Regions from separate parts of the Lentzea sokolovensis genome, predicted to be linked through region 2. Evidence: riboswitches for the same ligand, from Rfam matches in the RefSeq annotation. Region 2 holds a riboswitch; each other region holds the start of a gene.

Region 1 (9,508 bases), on a different contig from region 2:
TCGTCGCGGTCACGCAGTTCAAGGACCGGATGGTCGAGCTCAACCAGCAGATCAACTGGGTGCCGGGCCACATCAAGGACGGCCAGTTCGGCAAGTGGCTCGAGAACGCGCGCGACTGGAACATCTCGCGCAACCGGTACTGGGGCTCGCCGCTGCCCGTGTGGACCTCGGACAACCCCGAGTTCCCGCGCACGGACGTGTACGGGTCGCTGGACGAGCTGGAGCGCGACTTCGGCGTGCGTCCGGACAACCTGCACCGGCCGTTCATCGACGAGCTCACGCGGCCGAACCCGGACGACCCGAGCGGTCAGTCCGTCATGCGGCGCATCCCGGACGTGCTCGACTGCTGGTTCGAGTCGGGCTCGATGTCGTTCGCGCAGGTGCACTACCCGTTCGAGAACGCGGCGTGGTTCGAGAACCACTACCCCGGCGACTTCATCGTCGAGTACAACGGGCAGACGCGCGGCTGGTTCTACACGCTGCACGTGCTCGCGACGGCGTTGTTCGACCGGCCCGCGTTCCGCGACTGCGTGGCGCACGGCATCGTGCTCGGTGACGACGGCCAGAAGATGTCCAAGTCGCTGAAGAACTACCCGAGCGTCAACGAGGTCTTCGACCGCGACGGCTCCGACGCCATGCGCTGGTTCCTCATGGCGTCGCCGATCCTGCGCGGTGGCGACCTCGTGGTGACCGAGCGCGGCATCAGGGACGCGGTGCGCCAGGCGGTGCTGCCGTTGTGGAACTCCTGGTACTTCCTCGCGTTGTACTCCAACGCTTCCGGGAAGGAGGGCACGTGGCGCGTCGACTCGAAGAACGTGCTCGACCGGTACGCGTTGGCGAAGACGCACGACCTGGTGCGCGACGTCCAGGCGGCGATGGACGTCTACGACATCTCCGGTGCGTGCCAGCTGGTGCGCGAGTACCTGGAGGTGCTGACGAACTGGTACGTGCGGCGGTCGCGGCAGCGGTTCTGGGACGGTGACCAGGACGCGATCGACACCCTGCACACCGTGCTGGAGATCGTGACGCGCGTGACGGCGCCGTTGCTGCCTTACACGACCGAGGTCGTGTGGCGCGGGCTGACCGGTGGCCGTTCGGTACACCTGACGGACTTCCCGTCGGTCGAGGACGTGCCGGCGGACGACGCGCTGGTGGCGGCGATGGACGAGGTGCGGGACGTCTGCTCGACGGCGTTGTCGCTGCGCAAGGCGAACAAGCTGCGCGTGCGGCTTCCGCTGGCGCGCCTGACGGTCGCGTCGCCGGTGGCGGGCTCGCTGGAGGACTTCGCCGAGATCGTGCGCGACGAGGTCAACGTCAAGGAGGTGTCGCTGTCCACGGACGTCGACGCCTACGGGCAGTTCCAGCTGGTCGTCAACGCGCGGGCCGCCGGTCCGCGGCTCGGGCCGAACGTGCAGAAGGTCATCAAGGCCGTCAAGGCCGGCGACTGGTCCGAAGCGGACGGAAAGATCGTCGCCGCCGGTGTCGAGCTGTTCGAGGGCGAGTACGAACAGCGCCTGGTGGCAACGGATCCCGCCGCCACGGCCGCTCTGCCGGGCGGTGCCGGTGTCGTCGTGCTCGACACGGTGCTGTCGCCGGAACTGGAGGCCGAGGGCGTCGCGCGTGACCTGGTTCGCGTCGTGCAGCAGGCGCGCAAGGACGCTCAGCTCGACGTGTCCGACCGGATCACGCTGACGCTGGAGCTTCCGGACGCGGTGCGTTCCGCCGTGGAGCCGCACCTGGAGTTCGTGCGGTCGGAGACGCTGACGACCTCGGTGGTGTTCGGCGAGGGCTCTTCTGAGGGCACGGTCGGCGACGGCGCCAAGGTGAAGGTCGCGGTCGCGAAGGCGTAGGTACGGGCCACATGGCGGCGTGTGGTGGGTTCGCCCACCGCACGCCGCCTTTTTGGATGCAACATCTCGTGTCGAGGAGGACACCTCCAGCTGAACGGTCGATCTCTTCGGGAGGGGTGGCACGTGGTTGCTGGGGGATGGCGCCTGACGGCAGGCGCCGCGGTGTTGGTGACGAGTGCGTTGGTCGCACCCGCCACCGCGCGGGCGGACACGGGGTGCGATTGGTGGATGAAGCGTTTGCCGATTCCGGCCGGTCAGCACTCGGTGGGCCCGCTCGCCGGTGAGGGCGACTGGCTGGCTTCCGGCGGGGGCACGTCGGTCGTGATCTGGCACCGGGAGGTCGCCAGGACGGTCGAGTTCCCCGTGTCCAGGTCCACCCCGGACATCAACCGGCACGGTGTGCTGATCAGCGCTGGTGAGGACGGTGTGTGGCGTGGTGAGGAGAAGCTCGGCGAGTTGCCCGGTGAGCCGTCGACGGTGCGCTCGATCAACGCGGACGGCGACGTCGCCGGCGCTTCCGGCGGGGCGTTGGTGGTCTGGCCGGCCGGGTCTGCCTCTCCGATGCCGCTCGAAGGCACCGACGACGGGCGGTTCTGGCAGGTCTCGGGGATGGACGACGCCGGGAACGTCGTCGCCGCCACGAGTGCGGACGGGGTCCGGCAGGGCTACGTCTGGGGCTCGGAGGGCGAGCGCGTTGAACTCCAGCCGTTGGCGGGGCACCACGAGGTCTCTCCGACGTTGATCCGGGACGGCCGCGTCTACGGGTGGTCGGCGGAGAGGGGCGGGGAGTGGGCGACCACGTCGGTCGAGTGGAACCTGCGGGGCGAGGTCGTCCGCACCATGGAACTCGGCCCCGTGTTCGACGTCAACGACGCCGGTGACGAGTTGCTGTCCTGGAGCGGGGCCGTGCGACGCGCCGACGGCCGTGTCGACCGCTGGTCCTACCCCTTCACCATGGCCTTCCCGAGCGTGCTCGCCGAGAACGGCGACCTGTACGGCGGGCAGTACTACGAGGGGCCCGCCAAGCTGTTCTGCCGCTGACGCCTCATCACCGCGCCGATCACCCGCCGCACCAGCCGGACCCAGGGCGACCACCTGGCCGGTGCGGCGGGCTCGCGTCCCGCCGCGCGCTCGAAGTTGTCGAACAGGTCCTCCAGGCACGCGTCGTGCAGCCAGCGGACCACCAGCGCCCAGCGCAGTCGTGCGGCCAGGTCGAAGTCGCCGATCAGCTCGTGCCGGATGACGGTGCCCGACGCCGAGAGCGTGTGCGTGCCCGAGACCTCGGTGAACTCGAAGGTGATCGACTCACCTGGCTTGAACTCCGTGCAGCGGTAGCGGATCGGGCCGTGGCCGCCGTCCGCCCCGACACCCAGCGGGCGGTCGAACTCCTGCTTGCCCCACGCGGGCGGCCAGAGCTCCTGGACGCGGTCGACGAACGGGCCCGCGGGCACGCCGAGGTCGCGGGTGTGGACGTTCCTGATCATGAGGATCCCTTTCCATACGCTGCCGTATGTTCCTGAAACGTACGGTAGCGTATGGAAGCGTGGTGCGGCGGAATCGCGATGACTGGACTGAGATAGCGCTGAGAGCGTTGGCCGACGGCGGGCTCCAAGCCGTCGCGATCGAACCGCTGGCCGCGCAGGCGGGGGCCACGAAAGGCAGCGTCTACCACCACTTCCCGAACCGCGAGGCGTTGCTGAAGGCGACGGTCGAGCGGTGGGAGCGGGAGCACACCGAGAAGGTCATCGAGCTGGTCGAGGCGGAGAAGTCACCGCGGGACAAGCTCAGGACGTTGTTCGGCACGGTGCTCGACCGCGGCCGCAAGGGTTCGGTGGAGATGGCGTTGCAGGCGGGCGCCGAGAACGAGGTGATCGCGCCGGTCCTGCGGCGCGTCACGGAGAAACGCCTGAACTACCTGACCGAGCTGTTCGAGCAGCTCGGGTTCGACCACGATCACGCGAAGAAGCGCGCGCTCATCGCGTTCAGCCTCTACCTCGGTCAGGCGCAGATGTGGGCGACCCTGCCCGGCCTCGTCGAACCGGTGCTCGACGAGGCCGTGCAGGTGCTCACCGCGAAATGATCAGGCCGCGGTGTTCCACAACGCGTAGGCGATCACGTCCGCGTTGCGGTCGAGAGCCGTCGCGTTGATGTTCGACGTGGTGTCGCAGGAGCGGTGGTAGCAACGGTCGAAGGCCTGACCGGCCGTGCCACCCCACTTCGCCGCCTGTGCCGAGGTCTTGGTCTGCTCGGCGCCGGTGAAGGTGCCGCCGGTCGGGATGTTCGCCCGCGCGAACGCCGCGTGGTCGGAGCGGCCGCCGACGTTGGTGAGTTCGGTCTGGACGCCGATCGAGGTGAAGCCCGCCTGCAGTCGCTGCTGCAGCGCCACCGAACCGGTGGGCTGGCCGTCGGCGCCGTTGTAGACGAAGTAGCCGGGGTTCGGCGAGCCGGTCATGTCGAAGTTCAGGTACGCCTTGATCCTCGACTTCTCGGTGGTGGACAGGGAGTTCACGTAGGCCGTCGAGCCGCGCAGCCCGAGCTCCTCCGCGCCCCACCAGCCGAACCGCACGTGCTTGGTCGGCTGGAAGTTGGTCGCCTTCATCTGGAGGGCGACCTCCAGGATCGACGCGGAACCCGTGCCGTTGTCGTTGATGCCGGGGCCCGCCGTGACGCTGTCGAGGTGACCGCCCAGCATGACGACGTTGTTCGCGTCGCCGCCGGGGTAGTCCGCGATCAGGTTGTAGCCGGTGGCGCCGCCGTAGGTGAACGACTGCACGCGCGTCGTGAAGCCGGCCGCGTCGAGCTTGCTCTTGACCCAGTTGATCGAGGCCAGGTACCCCGGTCGTCCGTGAGCGCGGTTGCCGCCGTTGGCGCTCGCGATCGACTGGAACTGGTTCAGGTGTGCTTGGACGTTCGCGACGCTGATGTTCGGTGCTGCCAGAGCCGCGGGGGCGGCCGCTTGCGCTGTGGTTGCTCCGGTCACCATCAAGGCGGCCGCCAGCGCGATCAGGATCCTCATGGTTCAACTCCGTGCAGGGTTAGGGATTGAGCCACAGATCAACATGCTCCACCGCGCATGAGCCCGCTAGATGCGATCGTCGGATTCGTCGGAATCGATGGTGATCAACCAGAATGGTCCAGGTGGGTGACGTCACGGTCGTTCTGGGCGTCGGCGCGGCCGTACTGCTGATCTCCGTGATCGCGGTGCGGGTGTCGACTCGGCTCGGGCTGCCCTCACTCCTGCTGTACCTCGGCATCGGCGTGCTGCTGGGCGAGGCCGCGTTCGGCATCAAGTTCGACGACGCCGACCTGACGCAGTCCCTCGGCATCGCGGCACTCGTGCTGATCCTGACCGAGGGCGGCATCACGACCCGCTGGAACGCGGTGAAGTCCTCGCTGTGGCTGGGCGTCGCACTGTCCACAGTGGCCGTTGTGGTGAGCGTGGCGGTGACCGGGACGGCGTTGCACTTCCTGCTGGGCCTCGACTGGCGGATGGCGTTGCTGTGGGGCGCGGTGCTGTCGTCCACCGACGCGGCCGCCGTGTTCAGCGTCCTGCGCTCGTTAGGTGTCGGGCCGCGGCTCACGGGCGCGCTCGAACTGGAATCGGGCCTCAACGACGCGCCGGTCTACATCGCCGTCGTGCTGCTGGCCTCGTCGGACGCGATCTCGTGGACCGCGCCGCTGCTGGTGATCTACGAACTGGGCGTGGGCGCGCTCATCGGCGTCGCTCTCGGCTATCTCGGCGGAGCCGGGCTCAGACGCGCGGCACTGCCCTCCACCGGTCTGTACCCGCTCGCCACGGTGGCGGTGTGCGTGATGGCCTACACGGCCGGCGACCTCGCGCACGCCTCCGGATTCCTCGCCACCTACGTCGCCGCGCTGGTCCTGGGCAACGCCCGCCTGCCGCACCGCGCCGACACCCTCTCGTTCGCCGAAGGTCTCGGCTGGCTCGCCCAGATCGGGCTCTTCGTGCTGCTCGGCCTCTACGCCTCGCCGTCGAGGCTGCTCGACGTGCTGTTCCCCGCCCTGGTCGCGGGCGTGGTGCTGACGTTCGTGGGCCGGCCGCTGTCGGTGTTCCTCGCCTCGCTGCCGTTCAAGGTGCCGTGGCGGGAACAGGTCTTCCTGTCCTGGTCGGGGCTGCGCGGCGCGGTGCCGATCGTGTTCGCGCTGATCCCGCTGATCCAGGGGGTCGAGGGCGCGCGCGAACTGGTCGACGTGGTGTTCGTGCTGGTCATCGTGCTGACGGTGGTGCAGGGCACGACACTGCCGTTCCTCGCCCGGCGCCTCGGGCTGGTGAAGGCGGGGGAGGCGCAGGAGGTCCAGGTCGACTCCTCGCCGCTCGACGAGCTGGGCGCCGAACTGCTGCAGGTGCACATCCAGCGCGGGTCGAAGCTGCACGGCGTCTACATGACCGAACTGCGGCTGCCGATCGGCGCCACGGTGAGCCTCGTGGTGCGCTCGGGAAAGAGTTTCACGCCACAACCGACGACCCGGCTGCAGACGGACGATCAGTTGCTCATCGTCACCACCGAGGAAGCGCGCGATGCCGCTGAGCGGCGCGTACGTGCCGTCGACCGCGCCGGTCGCTACGCACGGTGGAAGGGCGAGTCCGGCGATTAGTCGGTCACCGATGCTTCTCAGCATCTGAATCAGGTGTCGACGGGCGCGGCAGCCTCCGCTAACGTCGTCGGCAGGTCATGAGAGCCAGCGTCAAGCCCAAGCTTGCTGGCCGGCAACCCTCCAACCGCGGTGGGGTGCCCTTGGTGAGGACCTGGTCCGGCGCGTGGGGCGCCGGTCAAGCGCGGGCCTTCGCTGGACGGGGCCCCTGGCCTCGGAGGCAGCTCGATGACGCTCGCGATCACCCCTGGAACCACCACCGCCGTTCCGGCTGTCGTCGGCGCTGACCTGCGGGTTCCGCTCGTCACCGGAGAGCGCGTCACCTACGCCAACCTCGACCACGCCGCCTCGGCGCCCTGTCTGCAGGAGGTGCGCGACGCCGTCGACGAGCTGCTGCCCTGGTACGCCAGCGTGCACCGCGGCGCCGGGTTCGCCTCGCAGGTCTCGACCCGCGTCTACGAGCAGGCCCGCGACCGCATCCGCCGTTTCGTCGGGGCGCACTCCTCCGACACCGTCGTCTTCACCCGCAACACCACCGATTCGCTGAACCTGTTGGCGCGCAGCGTTCCCAAGAACACCGCCGTCGTCCTGTTCGACAGCGAGCACCACGCGGCCCTGCTGCCGTGGAGGGGCCCCAACGTTCAGCGTGTTCCCGCACCGTCTTCGTCTGGCGCCGCAGTGGTCGCGCTGGACCGGGCGTTGGCCGCCGCCCCGGTCGGCCCTCGGCTCGTGATCGTCACCGGGGCGTCCAACGTCACGGGGGAGCTGTGGCCGGTCGCCGCGCTCGCGAAGGTCGCCCGCCGGCACGGCGCGCGGATCGCGCTCGACGCGGCCCAGCTCGCCCCGCACCGTCCGATCAACGCCCGTGAGCTGGGCGTCGACTACATCGCGTTCTCGGGCCACAAGATCTACGCGCCGTTCGGCGCGGGCGTGTTGGTCGGCCGCGCGGACTGGCTGCAGCAGGCCCAGCCGTACCTGGTCGGCGGCGGTGCGACCTCGAAGGTGACCGACCACGGCGACCGTCTCGGGGTGGCCTGGTCCGCCGTGCCCGAGCGGCACGAGGCCGGCAGCCCGAACGTCGTCGGCGTGCACGCGCTGGCCGCGGCCTGCGAGATCCTGTCGCGGCACTGGGAGCAGACCGTCGCGCACGAGCAGGAACTGCTGACGCGCCTGCAGAACGGCCTGCGCACGATCCCCGGCCTCCGCGAGCTCGCGATCCTGACCGACGCCGACAAGGTGGGCGTCGTGAGCTTCACGATCTCCGGCTTCGACGCGGGCTTCCTCGCGGCGGCGCTGTCCGCCGAGTACGGCATCGGCGTGCGTGACGGAGCGTTCTGCGCGCACGTGATCGTGGGTCGGCTGGTCAAGCAGGCCGGAGCGCACGAGGAACGCGCCGTGCGCGCGTCGATCGGCCTCGGTACGACGCCCGAGCACGTGGACCGTTTGGTCGCGGCGCTGCGCACTCTCGTCACCGAGGGTCCGAAGTGGACCTACGCGCAGCGCGACGGCCGCTGGGTTCCGCAGGACGACAACCGAACCCTGCCGCCGTTCCTCGCGTAGTCCCTGTAGTGGACAATGACCTGGTGAGTGACGAGGCCAAGGCCGCGGAGAAAGCTGCCGAGAAGGCTGCCGGGAAGGTCGCTGACAAGCCGGAGGAAGCGCAGGTCAGCGATCCGGAGACGGTCGCGACGCCCGCGATCGTCGTCGAGGAGCCGGCCGCGGGGAAGGCCGAGGAGAAACCGGAGGAGTCCCCCGCGAAGGCGGAGGAGGACGACGACGAGTTCTCGATCTCCGGTTCGATCTCCGGCTCGTTGCCGGAGCCGCGGACGAAGATCCTCGCGCTCCTGGCGGTCGGTGTGCTGGCCCTGGACGTGCTCACCAAGGTCGTGTCCGTGGCGTTCCTCGAGGGCGCCGACCCGATCAAGCTCTTCGGCGGCGTGCTCTACCTGACGTTCGTCCGCAACCCCGGAGCCGCGTTCGGCCTGGCCGAGGGGCAGACGTGGATCCTCGCGCTGATCGCGCTGGGCGTCGCCGGGTTCATCCTCTGGATCTCGCGCAACCTCCGCTCGCAGGGCTGGGCCGTCGGCCTCGGCCTGGTGCTGGGCGGCGCCGTCGGCAACCTCGCCGACCGCCTGTTCCGCGAGCCGGGCCCGATGCGCGGCCACGTCGTGGACTTCCTGTCGCTGTTCGACCCGTACGGCCAGGTGTGGCCGGTGTTCAACGTCGCGGACATGGCGATCGTCGGCGGTGGCGCCACGGTCATCGTGCTGGCGCTGCTGCGGCACGACTACGACGGGACCGTCCACAAGGACGAGCCCGCGCTCGTCGTGGAGCCCACGCCCACGGTGGAGTCCGACGGTGCGGCGGAGCCGAAGTAGCTGCTCCTGGTAGATTTAGCAGGTTCTGCAAGGAGAAGAAGGTCGAGGCACCCCGCGTGAGCGGATACCGAACGCTGCCGATTCCCGACGGTCTGGACGGCATGCGCGTCGACGCCGGCCTCGCGAAGTTGCTCGGCCTGTCCCGCACCGTCGTCGCGGCCATCGTCGACTCCGACGAGGTGCTGGTCGACGGCCGGGTGGTCGGCAAGTCCGACCGGCTCATGGCCGGGTCGACGCTGGAGATCACGCTGCCCGCGCCGCCGCAGCCGGTCACCGTTCAGGCGGTCCCCGTCGAGGGCATGGTCATCATCCACGAGGACGACGACATCATCGTCATCGACAAGCCCGTCGGTGTCGCCGTGCACCCGTCGCCGGGCTGGACCGGGCCGACCGTCGTCGGTGGGTTGCTCGCCTCCGGCCACCGCGTCGCCACGTCCGGCGCCGCCGAGCGCCAGGGCGTCGTGCACCGGCTCGACGTCGGCACGACCGGCGTGATGGTGGTCGCGAAGTCCGAGTCCGCGTACTCCGCTCTGAAGCACGCCTTCAAAGAGCGGACCGTCGACAAGGTCTACCACGCGATCGTGCAGGGCCACCCGGACCCGATCAAGGGCACCATCGACGCGCCGATCGACCGTCACCCCAAGCACGACTACAAGTTCGCCGTGA
Region 2 (9,508 bases):
GCGCGGGCGGATCGACCAGGCCGTGCGGCGCGTGCTGAAGCTCAAGTTCGACCTCGGGCTGTTCGAGAAGCCGTACGTGGACCCGGCGAAGGCCGACGGCAACGTGGTGAACGTGGATCGCTCGCTGGCACGCCAGGCGGCCGCCGAGGGCACCGTGCTGCTGAAGAACGACGGCGCGCTGCCTCTTTCGGCGTCTGTCAAGAAGATCGTCGTGACCGGGGAGACCGCGGACGACGTGCGGCGCCAACTCGGCGGCTGGACCGTCGAGTGGCAGGGCGTGCCGGACGACTCGCCGTTGCCGCCGACCGCGACCGTGCTGACCGGTGTGCGCGAAGCCGTTCCTGGTGCGTCTGTCGTGCACGCTCCGACTCAGGCCGCGGCGGTGGCTGAGGCGGACGGCGCGGACGCGGTCGTCGTCGTGCTGGGTGAGAAGCCCGGTGCGGAGGGTCCCGCCGACACGGAGAACCCGGTGCTGACGCCCGAGCAGCAGGCGTGGGTGGACGCGGTGCAGGCGACCGGCAAGCCGGTGGTCGTGGTGCTGCTGACCGCGCGTCCGCAGGTGCTCGGTGCGGCGGCGGACGCGAACGCGCTGGTCGCGGGCTGGTTGCCGGGCAGCGAGGGTGGCCGGGCGATCGCCGACGTGCTGTTCGGCGCGGTGAACCCGAGCGGCAAGCTGCCGGTGTCGTGGCCGAAGGCGCTGGGCGACCCGACGCTGACCTACGACCAGCTGCCCGGCGCGAACACCTCGGCGGGCGCGAAGTACGACCCGCTCTACGCGTTCGGGCACGGGCTGTCGTACACGTCGTTCACGACCTCGGGGACCTCGGTGTCCGTTGATCGTTCGAACGGGGTGGTGAAGTTCACGGTGGCGAACACCGGCGGGCGTGCGGGCACCGCTGTGGTGCCGGTCTACGTGCGGCAGCCGGCCTCCCCCGTGCTCACGCCGGACGCCCGGCTGGTGGGCTTCACGCGCGTGGACCTCGCCGCGGGACAGTCGAAGCAGGTCGAGGTGTCGTTCAAGCTCTCACAGCTGGCCCTGACGGTCGGCGACGTGGACGGTGACGGACGGCGTGAGGTCGCCCGCGGCGGCTACGAGGCCGTGGTGGGTGCCGAGAAGGCCACCTTCACGGTGCGCTGAGCTGGCCTGATATCCTTCGTCGTCGTGAACGCGCGGCTCTCCGCCGTGGAGGAGACCTGGCCCTTGTGGCCGGTGCCGACATAGCGCGTCACGAACTCCGGTTTCGACAAGAAGGGTGATGTCGCATGGCGAACATCAAGTCCCAGCTCAAGCGGATCAAGACCAACGAGAAGGCTCGCCTTCGCAACAAGTCGGTCAAGTCGTCCCTGAAGACGGCTGTCCGCAAGTTCCGCGAGGCTGCCGAGGCCGGTGACAAGGCGAAGGCCCTGGAGCTGCTGCAGGACGCGTCCCGCAAGCTCGACAAGGCCGCCAGCAAGGGCGTCATCCACGCCAACCAGGCCGCCAACAAGAAGTCGGCGATGGCACTGCGCGCGAACTCCCTCGAGGGCTGATCTCGCTCGTAGCTCGCATCGAGCTTCTGCAAAGGGCTCCACTTCCTCGCGGAGGTGGAGCCCTTTCGCATGCGGCCTCGGGCACGGTAGGCGTAGCTCCATGGAATCGCTTCCGCGCATCGAGTTCGTCGAGCTCCACGATCTCGACGGCACGCCGGCCGTGTTGCGCACGCTGCACACGGAGTCCATCACGACCATCTACCGGCTCACGGACGCCGCGCGCGAGTACGCACGCCCGTTGGCGCTGGCCCTGCGGTCGGGCGCGGACCACCGAATCGTCGACCTCTGTGCCGGTTCGGGCGGGCCGGTGCCGCTGATCCAGCGCCGGCTGCACGCTTCGGGTGTCCACACCCAGGTCACGCTGACGGACCTGGTGCCGAACGTGCCCGCGTTCGAGCGCGTCGCCGCGGGGAATCGGCGGCGGCTGCCGGACCCGTGCTGCTCGGTGGACCACGTGCCGTCGTCGGTCGACGCCACGGACTGCCGGCTGGAAGGGACGCGGACGATCTACGGCGCCTTCCACCACTTCCCGCCCGCACTGGCCACGCGCATGCTGCAGAACGCCGTCGACACCCGGCAGCCGATGGTCGTCGTGGACACCAAGCGGTCGTGGCTCTACGTGCTCGTCTTCCCGTTCTTCCTCACGCTGGCCGTGCTGCTGGCGGCGCCGTTCCAGCGCAATCCCCTGCCGCGCTACCTGCTGCGGCTGGTGCTGACCTACGTCGTGCCGGTGCTGCCGTTCATGATGTTCTGGGACAGCGTCGTGTCGTTCCTGCGCATGTACGGGCGCGCGGAACTGCGGCGGATGGTCGACGGCCTGGACGGCACCGAGTCGTTCACCTGGACGATCGGCGTCGAACCCGGTTTCACGGGAGCCCAGTACCTGATCGGGATCCCGCGCTCGCGGTGATCTCGCGGATCAGCGGCGGCTGTGCGCGGCCACGATCCGAAGCACGGCACGTTCCAGCGCGTAGTCGGCGTCGGCCGCCACGCCCTTCACGTCGGCGTTGAGCCCCGCGACCACCTGCATCGCGTCGGCGAGCCCCGCCTGGTCCCAACCACGCGACTGGGCCTGCGCCTTCTTGATCTTCCACGGCGGCATGCCGAGCGGACCGGCCAGGCTGAACGGGTCGGCGCGCCCCACCGCGGTCACGCGTGCGACCGTGCGCACCGCGTCCGCCAACGCGTCCGCGACCAGCACGTGCGGCACGCCGAGCTGCATGGCCCAGCGCAACGCCTCCATGGCACCCGCCCGGTCACCGACAACGGCTTTCTCCGCGACGGCGAACCCCGTCACCTCGGCCTTGCCCTGGTGGTAGCGGCGGATCTCCTCGACCGTCACCTTGCCGTCGGTGTCGGAAACGAGCTGCGACGAGGCCGCCGCGAGCTCGCGCAGGTTCGTGCCCACGGCGTCGATGAGCGTGGCGACGGCGTCCGGGTCGATCTTGCCGCCCGCCCGCCGCACCTCGTTGCGCACGAACGCCTCGCGCTCAGCGGACTTGGTGACCTTGGCACACTCCGTGACCACGGCACCGGCCTTCTTCAGCTGTCCGGGCAGGTCCTTGGCCGCCTTGCTGCGACCACCGCCCGTGTGCACGACGACGAGCGTGACCCCGTCCGCGGGCGCCTTGACGTAGGAGAGCACCGTGTCGGCGACCTCCTTGCTGATGTCCTGCCCGTTCTGCAGGACGATCACGCGCCCCTCCGCGAACAGCGACGGACTCACCAGTTCGGCCAGCTCCGGAGCCGTGAGATCAGTCACCTGGACGCGGGTCAGATCGGCGGTCGAATCGACCTCGCGGGCAGCCTCGAGAGCCGCCCGAACAGCACGTTCGACCAGCAACTCCTCCTCGCCGATGACGAGGTGCAGTGACTCCGGTGCGCTCACGCTCCGCATCTTCCCACGTCCCGAATCGTGGACGTTGGTGGCTGACCACCGGACGGGTGCCGTACGTTGGTAGCCACAACTGAACACCGCTCATCCAGAGGGGCAGAGGGAACGGCCCGACGAAGCCCCGGCAACCGGCGTCACCGCTGTGCGCAGAACTGCGCGTAGAAGACGATCACGGTGCCAATTCCGACCCGTTCGATTTCGCGGGAAAGATGAGGAGATACCTCGCGATGACTGCTGTCTCTGTGCCTACGAGCACCAAGTTCGACCTCGGCCCCGCCCGCGCGCTGCTGTGCCGTGAGTGCGGAAATGAAACGCCTCTCGCTCCTGAGTACGCCTGTCTCGAGTGTTTCGGGCCGCTGGAAGTGGCCTACGACTTCGGGAAGATCCGGCGCGAGGACATCGAAGCCGGCCCCAGGTCGATCTGGCGCTACCGCGGCCTTCTCCCTGTTCCGTCCACTGTGGAACAGCACCCGAACACCGATCCCGGCGGCACCCGCCTGGTCGAGGCGCACAACCTCGCCAAGGCCCTGGGCGTCCGCAAGATCTGGGTGAAGGACGACACCGGCAACCCCACCCACTCGTTCAAGGACCGCGTCGTCGGCGTAGCGCTCGCCGCCGCCCGTGAACTCGGCTTCAAGGTGCTGGCCTGCCCGTCCACCGGCAACCTGGCGAACGCCGTCGCCGCGGCCGCCGCCCGCGCGGGCTGGAAGTCGGTCGTTCTCGTTCCCTCCAATCTTGAGCGCGCCAAGATCCTCATGAGCGCCGTGTACGACGGCGCCCTGATCGCCGTCGACGGCAACTACGACGACGTGAACCGCCTCGCCCAGGAACTCGCCGCGGAGAACGAGGACTGGGCGTTCGTGAACGTCAACGTCCGCCCGTACTACGCGGAAGGCTCGAAGACGCTCGGCTACGAGGTCGCCGAACAGCTCGGCTGGCGCCTGCCCGACCAGATCGTCGTGCCGATCGCGTCCGGCTCGCAGCTCACCAAGGTGGACAAGGCGTTCCGCGAACTCGGCCAGCTCGACCTGGTCGAAGCGACGCCGTACAAGGTGTTCGGCGCGCAGGCCACCGGCTGCTCCCCGATCTCGGCCGCCTTCAAGGCGGGCCACGACGTCATCCGCCCGGTCCGCCCGGACACGATCGCCCGCTCGCTGGCGATCGGCGCACCGGCCGACGGCCCGTACGTGCTCGACGCCGTGCGCCGCACCAACGGCGCCATCGACGACGTCACCGACGAAGAGGTCGTCGAGGGCATCAAGCTGCTCGCCCGCACCGAGGGCATCTTCGCCGAGACCGCCGGCGGCGTGACCGTCGCGACGGCGAAGAAGCTGTTCGAGTCGGGCCAGCTCGACCCGGACGCCGAGACCGTGCTGCTGATCACCGGCGACGGCCTCAAGACCCTCGACGCGCTCGGCGACACGATCGGCCCGCGCGCGACGGTCCCGGCGTCCGCCGAGGCCGTCATCAAGGCACTGGGTTAATCACCTCCCTCCGGTTCGGGGACGCGCCCGCGTCCCCGAACCGCGTTGTGCTTGATCATCGGCTCCTGCCATGCTCCGGGCGTGGACCTGTGCCCGACCTGTTCTGCACCGCTGAACGGCCGCACCGTGCGCCGACCTGCACCTGATGAGCCTCTTCAGGTACGTGAGCTTCGGCGGTGCAAGACCTGTGACCACGTCGCATGGCGACCGGAAAGCGACACGGGCCCGTGGTCCGATGCGGGCTCTGGTCCCGAACACGACTACCTGTTCGCGACGCTGCAACCTCTGCCTGAGCCGTGGTCATTCATCCCGCACGGCGAGAAAGCGGAGCTGGAAGCTCAACTGCGGACCGAAGTCCCGGACGAACACCCGTTGCGTGGCAAGAAGGTCATCGCGATCGCTCGCTGCGGCGGCTGCGACGAGGTCGTCTACAGCGTCGAAGAAGACCCTGGGTGGTTCGCCCGAGTGCATCTCACCTGGCGATCGGCTCCAGGCAGCTTGCCGTGGCCCACAACGACACCGCTGGCCCTGCCACTGGTCAACAGTCTTGCCGACCACGCCCACTGAACGCGTTGCTCACAGGGAGATCGCCTCCGTCTTGAGCCAGCCCGTGCGCGGGAAGCGCTGCAGGCCGTCCACGACGTGTGGTCCGACCGGTTCCACGTTCGCGCGCCACGCCACGATCCGTTGCGGCCACGGGGCTTCCGCCTTGAGCGCGTTGTAGTGGTAGTCGTGCCAGGTGTCCGGCGCGATCCGCAGGCCGTCGTCGAACACGTGCTCCGCGGCGAGGTCGTACGCCTCCTCCGGGGCCGCGGCCTTCGTCGGCGGCAGCACGTGCGTGGTCGTCGCCCGGTACGTGACGGCGCGTGTGCCGTCTTCGAGCGTTTCGCAGATGTAGTAACCGAAATCGGGTTTGAGCTCGTCGTGCGGCCACGGCGTCGCCGAGTAGTTCGTCTGCCACAGCGCCCATGCGAGTCCTGGCGTGCCACCGGGAATCGGGTAACGCGCGTTGAACAACCTGACCCAGACCATCTCTTCTCCTTCGTACGATTCGGTTTCCCGGCAACACCGCCAGGTCTCCGTCCTTGTCCGTGCGCAACACCAACGCGCCTCCCGTTCGCAACACGTCGAGGACGTGCGGACTCGGGTGCCCGTACCTGTTGCCCGTGCCGACGCTCACCAGCGCCACCCGCGGCCGCACCGCCTTGAGGAACGCGGGCAGCGAGTACCGCGAACCGTGGTGCGGCACCTTGAGCACCTCGGCATTGAGGTCCCGCTCCCCCAGCAACGCCGCCTGGCCGGCCAGTTCGACGTCACCGGTGAGCAACACCCGGCCTGCCTTCGTGTGCGCCTTGAGCACGAGCGAGTAGTCGTTCACCGTCGTGTTCTCGTCCTGAGCGACCGGCGGCCGCCTCGGTCCCAGCACCTCCAACTCCAGTCCTGGCAACGTGAATCGCTCACCCACCTTCGGCTCGACCACCCGCACGTTCCGGGCGCGGGCTCGTTGGCCGACCTCCCTCCACGCCCACGCGGGCTCCTTGAGCGGCCCGACCGCGACCGCCCCCACCGCACGCCCGGTGAGCACGGCGTCGAGACCGCCGATGTGGTCCGCATGCAGGTGCGTCAGCACCACCAGCGGGATCTTCTTGATTCCCAACGTCTTCAGGCAACGGTCCACCGCGCCGGGGTCGGGCCCGGTGTCGACGAGAACCGCCGTGTCCGCTGTGTCGGTGGCCAGGACCAGCGCATCGCCCTGGCCCACATCGCAGCTGACGACCTTCCACCCGTCGGGCGGCCAGACCGGCGCCACGACTCTCATGGGCACCAGCACCACGAACCCGCCGACGAGCACAGCGACGACCAACGTCCGCGTCTTCTTGAACCGCAGCAACGACACGACCACGACGGTGACGGCCGTCAGCGCGATCGCCCCGGCCCAGCCGGCGGGCCAGCCGACCGCCGCACCGGGCACGGAAGCCGCCTGCCGGCCGACCTGGATCAGCCAGGTCACCGCGGGTCCGGCAACGCGGGTGATGACCTCGGCCGCCCAGGGCGAGAGCGGCGCGACGGCCGCCGCCAGCACACCCAGCACCGTCGCCGGCGCGACCACCGGACCGGCGACCAGGTTGGCCACCACCGACACCAGGCTCACCTGCCCGGACAATCCCGCCACCAACGGAGCCGTGGCGAGGCTCGCGGCCATCGGCACGACGATCGCCTCGGCCAGCCCGTTCGGCACGCCACGCCGTTTGAGCGCACGCGCCCACCTCGGCGCGACGAGCACCAACGCCGCCGTCGCCACCACGGACAACGCGAACCCCGGATCACCGCCCAGCGCCGGATCGTGCAGCACCAGGACGACCACCGCCGTCGCGAGGCTCGGCACCGCGGACCGTTGCCGGCCCAGCACCAGCCCCACCAACGCCACGGCACCCATGACCGCGGCCCGGAGGACGCTCGGCTCCGGCCCGGCCAGGATGACGAACCCGACCAGCGCCGCCAGCGCGGCCAAAGCCGCCGGACGGGGACCGAGCCGCCTCGTCAAGAGGTAGACCGCACCACAGACGATGGCCAGGTTCGCCCCGCTCACCGCGAGCAAGTGGGAAAGGCCCGCCGTGCGGAACTCCTCCACGATGCGCGGTGCCATCTGCTCGGTGTCGCCCACCACCAGCGCCGGCAGGAGACCGGCTTCCTCGTCGTCCAGCACTGTGCTGGCTTGCCGCAGGCCGTCACGGAGCTCATCGGCCCAGGCCTGCCAGACCGGCGGAGGCTGCGGATCGCCCGGCGGACCTCGTACCCGCAGCAGTGCCGACGCCAGGTCGCCGCCCCTGGGTGGAGCGAGCGAGCCTTTGACCGTGACCTTCTGGCCTGGCAACAGATCCCGCCACTTGTCCGCCGGGGCAAGCAGCACGAGCTGGGCGCCGTTCGCGGTCGCTCTGATCACGACGTTCTCCACGCCTGCCTGGGTTCCGCCGAAGCCCGCGGCCCGGATTCCCTTCGGTCTGGTGGTGAGCTCGACGGTGAGGGTGGTGGTGCGGCCCTCGTTGGCGGCCAGGTGGAGCGGGTGGGACTCGGCTCGCAGGACGTGGCCTCCTACCCAGGCCGCCGCCAGCGGGCCGGAGACCAGGAGGGCTATCGCACAGGTCCTGGCCCACCACGCTCTTCGCCAGGCGATCAGGCCTACGGCTCCTGCTGCCAGGCCGGTGATCGCCGCTGCCTGCCAGCTCACGAAGAGGCCTGCCACGGCGGTGGTCCAGACTGCGGCGGCCGCGGGGACCAGGCGGTAGTCGTGGGTTACCGGGTGTTTGCGAGACATCGGGGCCTCCCCTGGTCGGTGGGAGGTCTCAGGTCAGGAGTGGGGCTGCCCTGGCGGGGTTGGGGCAGCTTCGGAGGGCGCGGCCGTGAGTGGCGTGGGAGAACTTGCGGCTGGACCTGGGGGCGTCGGGCTGTGGGGTGGTACCAGGCGGTGTCGATGCGGGTGTGACGGGTGATGCGGACCGAGGGCATGGCTGACTCCGATCGGTGGGTTGGGGGTGTGCGGCCGTTGCTCGGGGGTGAGCGCGAACCGGCGGCCGATCCGGGTCTGGAATCACGGCTCGGCGGGCAGGTCGCTGGTTTTCGTTGGGATGGCAGCACGTTCCAGGACTGCGGCACGGTGCAGCGAAGAAGAGGGCTGCGGTGGGAGAGGAAGCGGATCGGACGGCAGGGCGCGGAGAAGCGGCTGATTCCGTTGTGCCGGCCGCAGATTCAGGGTTGGACGGTCGCCGCGCACAGGCGGCATGGTCGTGGGCGGGGAACCGCCGGGCTTGAGGGCGGAGCGGGTGGCACTGGGCGCGGTGGTGCGGGCGGGGGGAAGGCTTCGGTCAGCAGGTGGCGGAGGGCTGTCGTCAGCGGGCGGGATCGGCGGCGGGGTGGGGTCGGGGAGCGGTGGACCGGGAAGGCGACGGCCAGTGGGCGGGTCACGTGGTTGTGGTCGGCTGGGACGAGCGACGGCCTGGTCAGGTGGCGGTACTGGGCCCTGGTGCGGTGGTAGAGGCCCAGGACTTGGGCGGCGAGGCTCATGTGTGGACCAGGTCGACCAGCTTGGCCAGCTTCGAATCGCCGATGCCCTCCACGTCGCGAAGCTGGTCGACCGAGGCGAAGGGACCCTTGCGGGCGCGGTGGTCGACGATGCGCTGAGCCGTCACCGGGCCCACCCCGGGGAGGGCGTCCAGGTCGGTCGCCGTGGCGGAGTTCAGGTTCAGCTTCGGCTGCGACGCACCGGCCTGGGCCGCGCCGCCCTGGGGTGGGGGCGGGATGCCCACCGCTATCTGCTCGCCGTCGGTGAGTTTTCGGGCCAGGTTCAGGTTGTGGAGGTCGGTGCCCGGTTTCATGCCTCCTGCCAGGCGGATGGCGTCGGCCACCCGTGCGCCTGACGGTGCGGTGATCAGACCTGGGGTGGCCACCTCGCCGATCACGTTCACGACCAGTTCGGGGGCCGACGCCGAGGTGCTGACCAGCGCCAGGTCCGGAGCCGGTTCGGCGGCGGGGCTCTGCCACCAGCTGCCCAGGCCTATCACCGCGCACGCCACGGCCACGCCCAACGCCAGCAGGCCTCGGC
Region 3 (9,508 bases), on a different contig from region 2:
GGTGACGCCGATGGCGTTGATCAGCGCGGGCAGCGACTCGCGGATCAGCACGCTGCGCACGATCCTCAACGTCGAGGCGCCGGTCGTGATCGCGGCCTCGACCACGGTCACGTGCACCTCGGACAGGATGTTCTGCACGAGCCGCCCCACGAACGGGATCGCTCCCACGGCCAGCGGAACGATGACCGCCGTGCTGCCGATGGAGCCGCCGACGATGAGGCGGGTGACCGACGTGAGCGCGACGAGCAGCACGATGAACGGCATCGAGCGGCCCAGGTCGGTGACGAAGCTCAGGATCCTGTGCACCGCGGTGTTCGGCCGCAACCCGCCCTTGGCGGTGAGCTGCAGCCAGACACCTACGGGAACTCCGAAAACCGTGGCGATGACGGTGGAGACGCCGACCATGTACAGCGTCTCGCCGGTCGCTTCGAGGAGGAACGAAAGAACGTCGGACCAGGGTGTTGCAGACCTCACGCAGCTACTCCCTGGGGGCCCTTCAGGGACCTCTGCACCGAGCCGCCGGCCTCGCCGATCCACTCCAGGGCGGAGTCCGAGCGCTCGCCGTTCAGGCCGAGCCGGAAACGCGCGACCGGGGTCTCGCCCAGGCGCGTCAGACCGCCGCCGACGATGTTCAGCTCGACGCCGAACCGGTGCGCGGCCTCAGGCAGCAACGCGCCGACCGCGGCGAACCCGACGAGCACGACGTCCGCGACGCGGTCGTAGCTGCTCTCGTTGATCGGGTTCAGGTCGACGGCGGGCAGCAGCGCACTGCTCGTGCGGCTCGCGACGTCGTTGACCAGGTCCAGAACCTTGCCGTGCTCGACGACGCGGCCCTGCTCCAGCACAGCGACGTCATCGCAGATCTTGCGGACCACGCCCATGTCGTGCGTGACGACGAGAACGGTCACACCCAGCTCGGCGCGCGCACGGTCGAGCACGGTCAGCACGGAACCGGTGGTCTCCGGGTCCAGAGCGCTGGTCGGCTCGTCGGCGAGCAGCACGGACGGGTTGGCGGCGAGGGCGCGTGCCACGGCGATGCGCTGACGCTGCCCGCCGGACAGCTGGTCGGGGTAGGAGGCGGCCTTGTCGGTCAGCCCGACGAGGTCCAGCAGCTCGCCCACACGGGTGCGGCGCTGCGGTCCGGGGATGCCCGCGGACTCCAGCGGCAGTGCGATGTTGCCGGCGGCCGTGCGCTGACGGAGAAGCGAATCCCCTTGCGGCACAACGCCGATCTGGCGGCGGGCGGCACGCAGGGCCGACCCGTCGAGGCTGGTGATGTCGGTGCCGTCGACGCGGATCGCACCCGAGTCGGGACGCTCCAGCAGCGCGACGCACCGGGCGAGCGTCGACTTGCCGGCGCCACTCGGGCCGACGACGCCGAGCACGGTTCCGGCCTCGACGTCGAGGGTCACGCCGTTGAGGGCACTGACGCCCTGGAAGGACTTGGTGAGGTTTTCGACAGTGATCACGTCTGCTCCACGGCTGCGCGCGACAGCACACTGTCCGATTGAGACGGACGTGCGCGGTCGAAGTTTCTGCTCAGGTGTGCGCCACTCGATGACTGAGTGCGCGTCAAAGGACTCTGAAAAGGCGCCTTAGACGAGGTGGCGACGACATGCAGAAGACGAGCGACGGCACTGGTCGATGACTCGACGGCGCGTCAGCATTCGCACGGTACCCATGGTGCTCCTCCATCGGTCCTGGCGTTAGCACCTGCCCGCATCCAGCGGGTGGTTGCTGCGACGTCGTAGAGCCAGGTCTCTCAGTCGCTCCGGATGGCAAGTAGCAGTCAACCGGACGGACGTTCGGTTGCGCAAGCCAGATTCCGATTCGTTCGACAGATCACACTGTTGGCCGAAGGATCCCCGGCCTAGACCTCGGCGATCCGGATGAAGTCGATCACGCTCAGCTGCTCGCCCCGCTGCTGGGGATCCACACCCGCTTCGGCGAGCAGTTCGTCAATGTTTCCCGGGTTGCCGGCCCAGCCCTTGAGGGCGGCTCGCAGCGTCTTGCGGCGCTGCGCGAAAGCGGCGTCGACGATCGAGAAGAGCTTCTTCCGGTCCACTGTGGACAGCGGCTTTTCGTGGCGCTGGAACCACACCAGGCCCGAGTCGACGTTGGGCGCCGGCCAGAAGACGTTCTTGCCGATGGAGCCGGCCTTCTTGGACTCCGCGTACCAGGCGAGCTTCACACTCGGGACGCCGTAGATCTTGCTGCCGGGCTTCGCGGCCATCCGGTCGGCCACCTCGGCCTGGACCATGACGAGGCCCTTTTGGAGGCTCGGGAGTTCGGCCAGGAGGTGGAGCACCACCGGGACCGCGACGTTGTACGGGAGGTTCGCGACGATCGCGGTCGGTAGGACCGGCAGGTCTTCTTGGGTGACTTTCATGGCGTCCTTGAGGACGACGTGCAGCTTGCCCGCGTTGTCCGGGTCCATCTCGCCGACCGTCTGAGGCAGCCGCTGCGCCAGCGGCGGGTCGATCTCGACCGCCACGACCTGCTTGGCGGCGGGCAGCAGGGCGAGCGTCAGGGAGCCCAGGCCGGGGCCGACCTCCAGGACCACGTCGTCCTCCGTCAACCCGGCGGCGGCGACGATCTTGCGGACCGTGTTCGGGTCGTGCACGAAGTTCTGGCCGAGCTTCTTGGTCGGGCGGATGCCCAGCTCTTCAGCCAGACGACGAACTTCGGCAGGTCCCAGCAGGCTCACCGGTGCATTCTCGCAGGCTCGCCGGTGGAGGGATGGCTGGGCATGTCATGACCGCTTCACCGGGCAGGTCTTGGTTCACCCGCCTCGGCTTCGTCGTGACCCTGCGCGAGCCGCATCCGCGTGCACACCATGAGCCGGCCCCCGGAAACGACGAAGACCGCCCGTGGCGAACCAGGGCGGCCTTCGTCAGGGGGACGGAGAGGGTGGTGCGTGTTTACGGCAGGCCGAGCTTGGCGCGGCAGCCCGGCCAGGCGCCGTACGTGCCGCCGGAGCGGTCGCGGAGCTTGGTCGCGATGGCGATCTGCTGCTCGCGGGTCGCCTGGTGCGGAAGCTGCGCGTAGACGGTGCCGCCGTTCGAGGCCCAGGTGCTGGCCGAGAACTGGAGACCGCCGTAGTAGCCGTTGCCGGTGTTGATGGCCCAGTTGCCACCCGCCTCGCACTTGGCGAGACGGTCCCAGACCTCGCCGTCGGGCAGCGGCTTGGTGCCGACCGTGATCTTCTTCGGCTTCGGCTCCTTGGTGACCTTGCCGCCGATCTTCTCGCGGCTGATCTCCTTGCCGTTCTTCACGGTCACGCGGTACGTCGACGTCTGCTCGCCCGGCGTGCCGGGGTCGGTGACGGTCTGCTGGCCCGCGGTCATGTTCGGGTCGTTGGTCTTCTCGACCGGAGGCGCGACGGGCTCGTTCACGTTGATGACCGTGACGCCGGTGCGCGAGATGTAGACCTCGGCGCCGGTCGCGAGCTTCACGTCCATGCCGGACGCGACGGCGTCCTCGGGGCCGAGGGAGAGGTTCTCGGCCTTGAGCAGCTCGTCGACGGTCAGTGCGGTCGTCTGGACCTCGCGGACCGGGTTCGCGCCGTCGAAGAGCTTGATGTTCTTGCGGGTCTTGACCTCGACGCTCATGCCTTCCAGCGGCACGTCGTGCGAGCCGGGCATGGACATCCAGGCGCCTTCGAGCGGCACGCCGAACTGCTTGGCGGCCTCCTCGACGGTGACCGAGCGGACCCAGTCCTCGCGGGCCTGGCCGTCGATGCTCATCTTGATCAGGCGGCCGCGGTCGAGGCTGATCTTGCCGCCGTCGGAGACCGGGGCGTTCAGCGAGGGCGACAGGGCGTCGTGCTCACCGACGACGATGCCTTCCTCCGCCAGGACCTCGCCGACCGTGCCCTCGTAGGAGTGGACGGTCTGCATCGCGCCGTCGACCTCGACGGTCAGCGACTTGTCCATCGCCATCGCGGTCACGCCGCCACCGGAGATCGACACGAGGATCGCGGCGACGGTGCCCTTGAGGAAGCGGCGCTTCCACGTCGAGGCGGCCGTGACGAGGACCTGCGGGTCCTTGAGCTCCTCTTCCTCCGACGGGAGGACGAGGGGCGGCATGATCGTCGTCTCGGCGTTGATGAGACGGATCAGCTCGTCGACGTCCACGTTCGCCGAGGCGAGCAGGTCGTCGGCGTCCGGGCCGAGCACGTCGAGCACGTCCGCGGGCGTGATGGTCAGCGCACCGGCGGGGAAGCTCGGGTGGGGATCAGCGACGTCAACCGCCGTGCCGCCGACCGGCGTGAACCAGTCGGTGTCGTCGTTGAAGTCGTACGGAGCAGCAGCTCTGTCGCTACCAGACAAGGGTCGATACCTCCATTGCGGAAGCTGTGAGGCCACCGCACAGTTGGCGTTGACAAGATCATTCGAGTTGGAGCTCGAAGGTTCCCGGCAACTCCTCCTACGTGGTCTCGCTTCTTCGCGCTTCTGGCTTCGGTCCCGCCCCGACTGCGGGCGTGCTCCGAACCGACTGGGTCGGTTCAGGTGGCACGGTCACGGGACAGTAACGGGGTGAGGCACGTTGCGCAAACACCCCCACCGATGTTGTGACCTCAGTCACCCCATGGGGGTAGGAACCCTTTGCTCCGTTCGCTCTAAGTCGCATTTCAGTGGTCAAGCCCGAACACTCGTTGAGCAGTACGGGTGACGGCGGAGCAGAGTTCAGAAAGATCTTCGTTACGCAGTGTCGCGAGATCCCGAATTGTGTAATTCACACAATAGGGTTCGTTCGGGCGGCCCCGGAACGGATGGGGCGTCAGGAACGGGGCGTCCGTCTCGACGAGCAGCTGGTCCTGGGGCACCAGGGCCGCCGCCTCCCGCAGCGCACGGGCGTTCTTGAACGTCACCGGGCCCGCGAACGAGAGCACGTACCCCGCGTCGACGCACCGGCGGGCGAAGTCCGCGTCACCGGAGAAGCAGTGGAACACCACTGTGGACGGTGCGCCCTCGGAGTCGAGGATCTTGAGGATGTCCTCGTGCGCGTCCCTGTCGTGGATCATCAACGGCTTCCCGACGCGCTTGGAAAGGTCGATGTGCCAACGGAACGCCTCGTGCTGGGCGACCGGCGGCGAGTAGTCCCAGTAATAGTCCAAACCGGTCTCGCCGATCGCGACCACACGGGGCAGGACAGCCAACCGCTCCAGTTCGGCCTTCTCCGCGTCCCCGAAAGAAGAGGTGCGCGTCGGGTGCACGGCCACCGCCGCGTAGACCCGAGGGTCCCAAGTGGACGCCTCGGCGGCCCACTGCGCGGCCTTCAGGTCGTCTGCCACGGTGATCACGTGCGAGACGCCGGCGGCCTCCGCCCGGTCGAGCAGGACCGCCACGTCGGCGGCGTCGACGGCCCCGCACGCGTCGAGATGGGTGTGGGCGTCGATCACCGGTGCCGGAAGAGCTTCCGGCACCGGCGGTCGTTCACGCTTGTCCGTCACAGGGCGGTCACTTGACGATCGGAGCCCACTCGGGCCCCTCGTCGCCCAGTTCCTTCTCCAGCCTCGCGAACAACGGCGACGGCTTCTGCAGCGGCCGGCCGACCTCCAGTGGCACGGACTCCCACTTGGCCTGCTCGCTCGCGTAGTCACCGGTCAGCACCGGGTACGAGCGCTCGGGGATGTCGAGGTCGGTGACCTCGGTCATCTCCGGCTGTGCGGCCCACACGCCCGTGCCGCCCAACGCCTCGTGCACCTTCTGCGCCGAGTGCGGCAGGAACGGCGTCATGAGCGTGTTCGCGTCCTGCACGACCTGCAACGCGGTGTGCAGCACCGAGTCACGGCGCTCCAGGTCGTCCTTGAGCTTCCACGGCTCCTGGTCGGACAGGTACTTGTTCGCCGCGGAGATGACGCGCATGGCCTCACCGGTGGCCTGCTTGAACCGCGAGCGGCGCAGGTGCGCGCCGACCGTGTCGAACGCCGCCTTGGACTGCGCGAGCAGCTCGTGGTCGGCGGGCGTCAGCGCGGTGGCCTTCGGGATCGCGCCGACGTTCTTGTGCGCCATCGAGATCGAGCGGTTGACCAGGTTGCCCCACTCGTTCGCCAGCTCGAAGTTCGTCCGGCGGACGAACTCCTCCCAGGTGAAGTCGGTGTCCTGGTTCTCAGGGCCCGCGACGGAGATGAAGTACCGCAGCGCGTCCGGTCCGAACTCCTTGAGGAAGTCGCCGACGTAGATCACGGTGCCGCGCGAGGTCGAGAACTTCGAGCCGCTCATCGTGAGGTACTCCGACGACACGACCTCGGTCGGCAGGTTCAGCGTGCCGAACCGGCCGGGCTCGCCGCCCTTGTCGCCCGCGCCGTTCTGCCCGAGCAGCAGCGACGGCCAGATGAGCGAGTGGAAGACGATGTTGTCCTTGCCCATGAAGTAGTAGCTCTGGGCGTCACCCGTCCAGAACTCCTTCCAGGCGTCGGGGTCCCCGGTGCGCCGCGCCCACTCGACGGAGGCGCTCAGGTAGCCGATCACCGCGTCGAACCACACGTAGAACCGCTTCATCGGCTGGTCGCTCCACCCGTCGAGCGGGATCGGCACACCCCAGTCGAGGTCGCGGGTGATGGCGCGCGGCCGCAGGTCCTTGATCAGGTTCTGCGAGAACTTGAGCACGTTCGGACGCCAGTCCGACCGCGTGCCCATCCAGCTGCCCAGCGAGTCGATGAACGCGGACAGGTCGAGGAACAGGTGCTCGGTCTCGACGAACTTCGGCGTCTCGCCGTTGATCTTCGAGCGCGGGTTGATCAGTTCCGACGGGTCGAGCTGGTTGCCGCAGTTGTCGCACTGGTCGCCACGCGCGCCCTCGTAACCGCAGATCGGGCAGGTGCCCTCGATGTAGCGGTCGGGCAGGGTGCGGCCGGTCGACGGGCTGATGGCGCCCATCTCCGTCTTGGGGACGACGTAGCCGTTCTTCCACAGCGCGGAGAACAGGTCCTGCACCACCTGGTAGTGGTTGCCGGTGGTGGTGCGGGTGAAGAGGTCGTAGGACAGGCCGAGGCCCTGCAGGTCACCGGCGATGACGCGGTTGTACTTGTCGGCGAGCTCGCGGGCGGTGAGCCCTTCCTTCTCGGCCTGCACCTGGATGGGTGTGCCGTGCTCGTCCGTGCCGCTGACCATGAGCACCCGGTGTCCGGACATTCGCATGTAGCGGGAGAAGACGTCGGACGGGACACCGAAACCGGAGACGTGACCGATGTGCCTGGGGCCGTTGGCGTAAGGCCAGGCCACCGCGGTCAGTACGGAGGCACTCATGGACATAGCCTACGGAGGCGGTGCCAGGGTGTTTTCACCGAGTGGGAGGTCTGTTTGTCCGCGACCAGGATGCTGGTGCTCGGCGTGGTCAAGCTCGTGGGCGAAGCACACGGTTACGTGGTGCGCCGCGAGCTGAAGTCGTGGTCGGCGGACAGCTGGGCGAACGTGCAGCCGGGCTCGATCTACCACGCGCTGAAGTCGCTGGCGAAGGACGGACTGCTGGAGCCGGTCGGCACGACGGAGTCCGAGGAGGGCCCCGCCCGCACGACCTACCGGATCACCGCCACCGGCGAGCACGAGCTGCGGGACCTGCTGGCGCACGCGCTGGCCGATCCGGCCGCCGGCAACGACGAGGTCTCCGCGGGCGTGGCGATGCTCAACCTCGTCCCCCGCAGGCAGGCGGTCGTGCTGCTGAAGAACCGGCTGGCGGGGCTCGAAGGGCAGCTCACCCCCACCCGGCACGGCATCTCCTCGATGCCGGAGATGGGCAAGCCCGCGCACGTCAGCGAGCTGTTTCGACTCTGGCTCGTCCATCTCGAAGGCCAGGTGCGCTGGACTCAGGAGCTGATCGAACGCCTAGAGGCCGGTGCGTACGAGCTGAAGGACTAGTCAAACTTGATTAGTCCTCGCTAGCCTCTAGTCAAAGTTGACTAGAGGGGATTCAGTCATGATCAAGGCACGCGGCCTCGCGCGCCGATTCACCACGAAGACCGGTCCGGTGGACGCGGTCGCAGGGGTGGACATCGACGTCGCCGAGGGCGAGCTCGTGGGGTTCCTCGGCCCGAACGGCGCAGGCAAGTCCACGACGTTGCGCATGCTCACCACGCTGTTGCAGCCGACCGCGGGCGAGGCGACCATCGCCGGCCACGACCTGCTGACCGACCCGGCCGGAGTGCGCCGCAACATCGGTTACGTGGGCCAGAAGAACGGCTCCGGCCAGGACCAGCGGGTCGCCGACGAGCTGGAGTTCCAGGCCCGCTTCTACGGCCTGTCCAAGCACGACGCCCGCACGAAGGTCGCCGACCTGCTCGACCGGTTCGATCTACAAGGCCTGGAGAAGCGCGGCGTCATCACGTTGTCGGGCGGCCAGCAACGCCGGCTCGACATCGCGATGGGCATGCTGCACGACCCGCGGCTGCTGTTCCTGGACGAGCCGTCCACGGCCCTCGACCCGCAGAGCCGCCGCAACCTGTGGGACCACATCAAACAGCTCAAGGCCGACGGCGTCACGGTCTTCCTGACCACGCACTACCTGGACGAGGCCGACTACCTGAGCGATCGGCTGCTGGTGATCGACCACGGCTCGATCGTGGGCGAGGGCTCACCGGACGACCTCAAGCAGCGCGTCTCCGGCGATCTGGTCGTGCTCGGCACACCGCAGGCCTCGATCGTCGCCTCGAAGTTCGAGAACGCGGTCGTGGACGGCGAGAAGGTCAGCTTCCGCATCCCGAACGGCGACCGCGCGTTGCCGGGGCTGCTGCGCGACCTCGACAACATCGGCGTGGAGCTGCACTCGGTGCAGGTCCATCGGCCCACGCTCGACGACGTGTTCCTGACCATGACCGGCCGTTCCCTGCGGGAGGAAGCCAATGCTGCGTGACACCTGGCTCGTGTTCTCCCGCGTGATGCTGCCCGTGCTGCGCAACCCGGTCGCCGTCGTGTTCGGCATCGCCCAGCCGTTGCTCTACCTCGGCCTGTTCGGACCGCTGCTGGGCGAGGGCGGCTGGCAGTGGTTCGTGCCGGGCCTGCTGGTGCAGATGGCGTTGTTCGGCACGGCCTACGCGGGCTTCTCGCTGCTGCCCGAGGTGCGCACCGGCGTGATGGAACGCCTGCGCGTCACCCCGGTCAGCCGGGTCGCCCTGCTCGTCGGCAGGGTCGGCAAGGACGTCGTGCTGCTGGTCGTGCAGAGCCTGCTGATCATGCTGGCCGCGATGCTGTTCGGCTTCCGGGCGTCGGCCGGGCAGATGCTGCTCGGGCTCGGACTGGTGGCGTTGCTGGGCATCGCGATCGGCTCGGTGTCGTACGCGATCGCGTTGAAGGTGAAGCTGGAGTACGTCTTCGCGTCCGTGCTGTCGGCGTCGATCGTGCCGTTGATGCTGCTTTCCGGCGTGCTGCTGCCGATGTCGAACGGCCCGCAGTGGCTCTACTGGCTGTCGCGGATCAACCCGCTCGCGCACGTCGTCGACGCCGAGCGGTCGATCTTCAACCCCGGCTCGATGTTCTACGGGCTGGTCTCGGTCGCGGCGTTGGTGCTG

The links. A riboswitch is a leader RNA that binds a small molecule or an ion and turns the genes downstream of it on or off. The one in region 2 is predicted to bind S-adenosylmethionine.
Region 1: another riboswitch for S-adenosylmethionine. It lies ahead of SK854_RS23895 (aminotransferase class V-fold PLP-dependent enzyme); the one in region 2 lies ahead of thrC (threonine synthase).
Region 3: another riboswitch for S-adenosylmethionine. It lies ahead of SK854_RS14660 (methionine ABC transporter ATP-binding protein); the one in region 2 lies ahead of thrC (threonine synthase).

Annotation. Positions count from the first base shown of each region.
Region 1 covers NZ_JAXAVU010000010.1:408,402-417,909, reverse strand. The annotation lists gene ileS (isoleucine--tRNA ligase) at 1-1,850, shown strand, start outside; gene SK854_RS23920 (hypothetical protein) at 2,079-2,891, shown strand; gene SK854_RS23915 (SRPBCC family protein) at 2,858-3,334, opposite strand; gene SK854_RS23910 (TetR/AcrR family transcriptional regulator) at 3,394-3,930, shown strand; gene SK854_RS23905 (M28 family metallopeptidase) at 3,931-4,866, opposite strand; gene SK854_RS23900 (potassium/proton antiporter) at 4,989-6,467, shown strand; SAM riboswitch class IV at 6,541-6,655, shown strand; gene SK854_RS23895 (aminotransferase class V-fold PLP-dependent enzyme) at 6,693-8,024, shown strand; gene lspA (signal peptidase II) at 8,048-8,842, shown strand; gene SK854_RS23885 (RluA family pseudouridine synthase) at 8,944-9,508, shown strand, end outside.
Region 2 covers NZ_JAXAVU010000019.1:6,059-15,566, forward strand. The annotation lists gene SK854_RS46680 (glycoside hydrolase family 3 N-terminal domain-containing protein) at 1-1,138, shown strand, start outside; gene rpsT (30S ribosomal protein S20) at 1,264-1,530, shown strand; gene SK854_RS46690 (hypothetical protein) at 1,631-2,440, shown strand; gene holA (DNA polymerase III subunit delta) at 2,450-3,427, opposite strand; SAM riboswitch class I at 3,506-3,640, shown strand; gene thrC (threonine synthase) at 3,652-4,908, shown strand; gene SK854_RS46705 (hypothetical protein) at 4,960-5,475, shown strand; gene SK854_RS46710 (DNA internalization-related competence protein ComEC/Rec2) at 5,447-8,224, opposite strand; gene SK854_RS46715 (ComEA family DNA-binding protein) at 8,967-9,508, opposite strand, start outside.
Region 3 covers NZ_JAXAVU010000008.1:29,348-38,855, forward strand. The annotation lists gene SK854_RS14655 (methionine ABC transporter permease) at 1-474, opposite strand, end outside; gene SK854_RS14660 (methionine ABC transporter ATP-binding protein) at 471-1,469, opposite strand; SAM riboswitch class I at 1,689-1,782, opposite strand; gene rsmA (16S rRNA (adenine(1518)-N(6)/adenine(1519)-N(6))-dimethyltransferase RsmA) at 1,871-2,701, opposite strand; gene SK854_RS14670 (transglycosylase family protein) at 2,922-4,331, opposite strand; gene SK854_RS14675 (TatD family hydrolase) at 4,634-5,455, opposite strand; gene metG (methionine--tRNA ligase) at 5,463-7,253, opposite strand; gene SK854_RS14685 (PadR family transcriptional regulator) at 7,308-7,862, shown strand; gene SK854_RS14690 (ATP-binding cassette domain-containing protein) at 7,921-8,853, shown strand; gene SK854_RS14695 (ABC transporter permease) at 8,843-9,508, shown strand, end outside.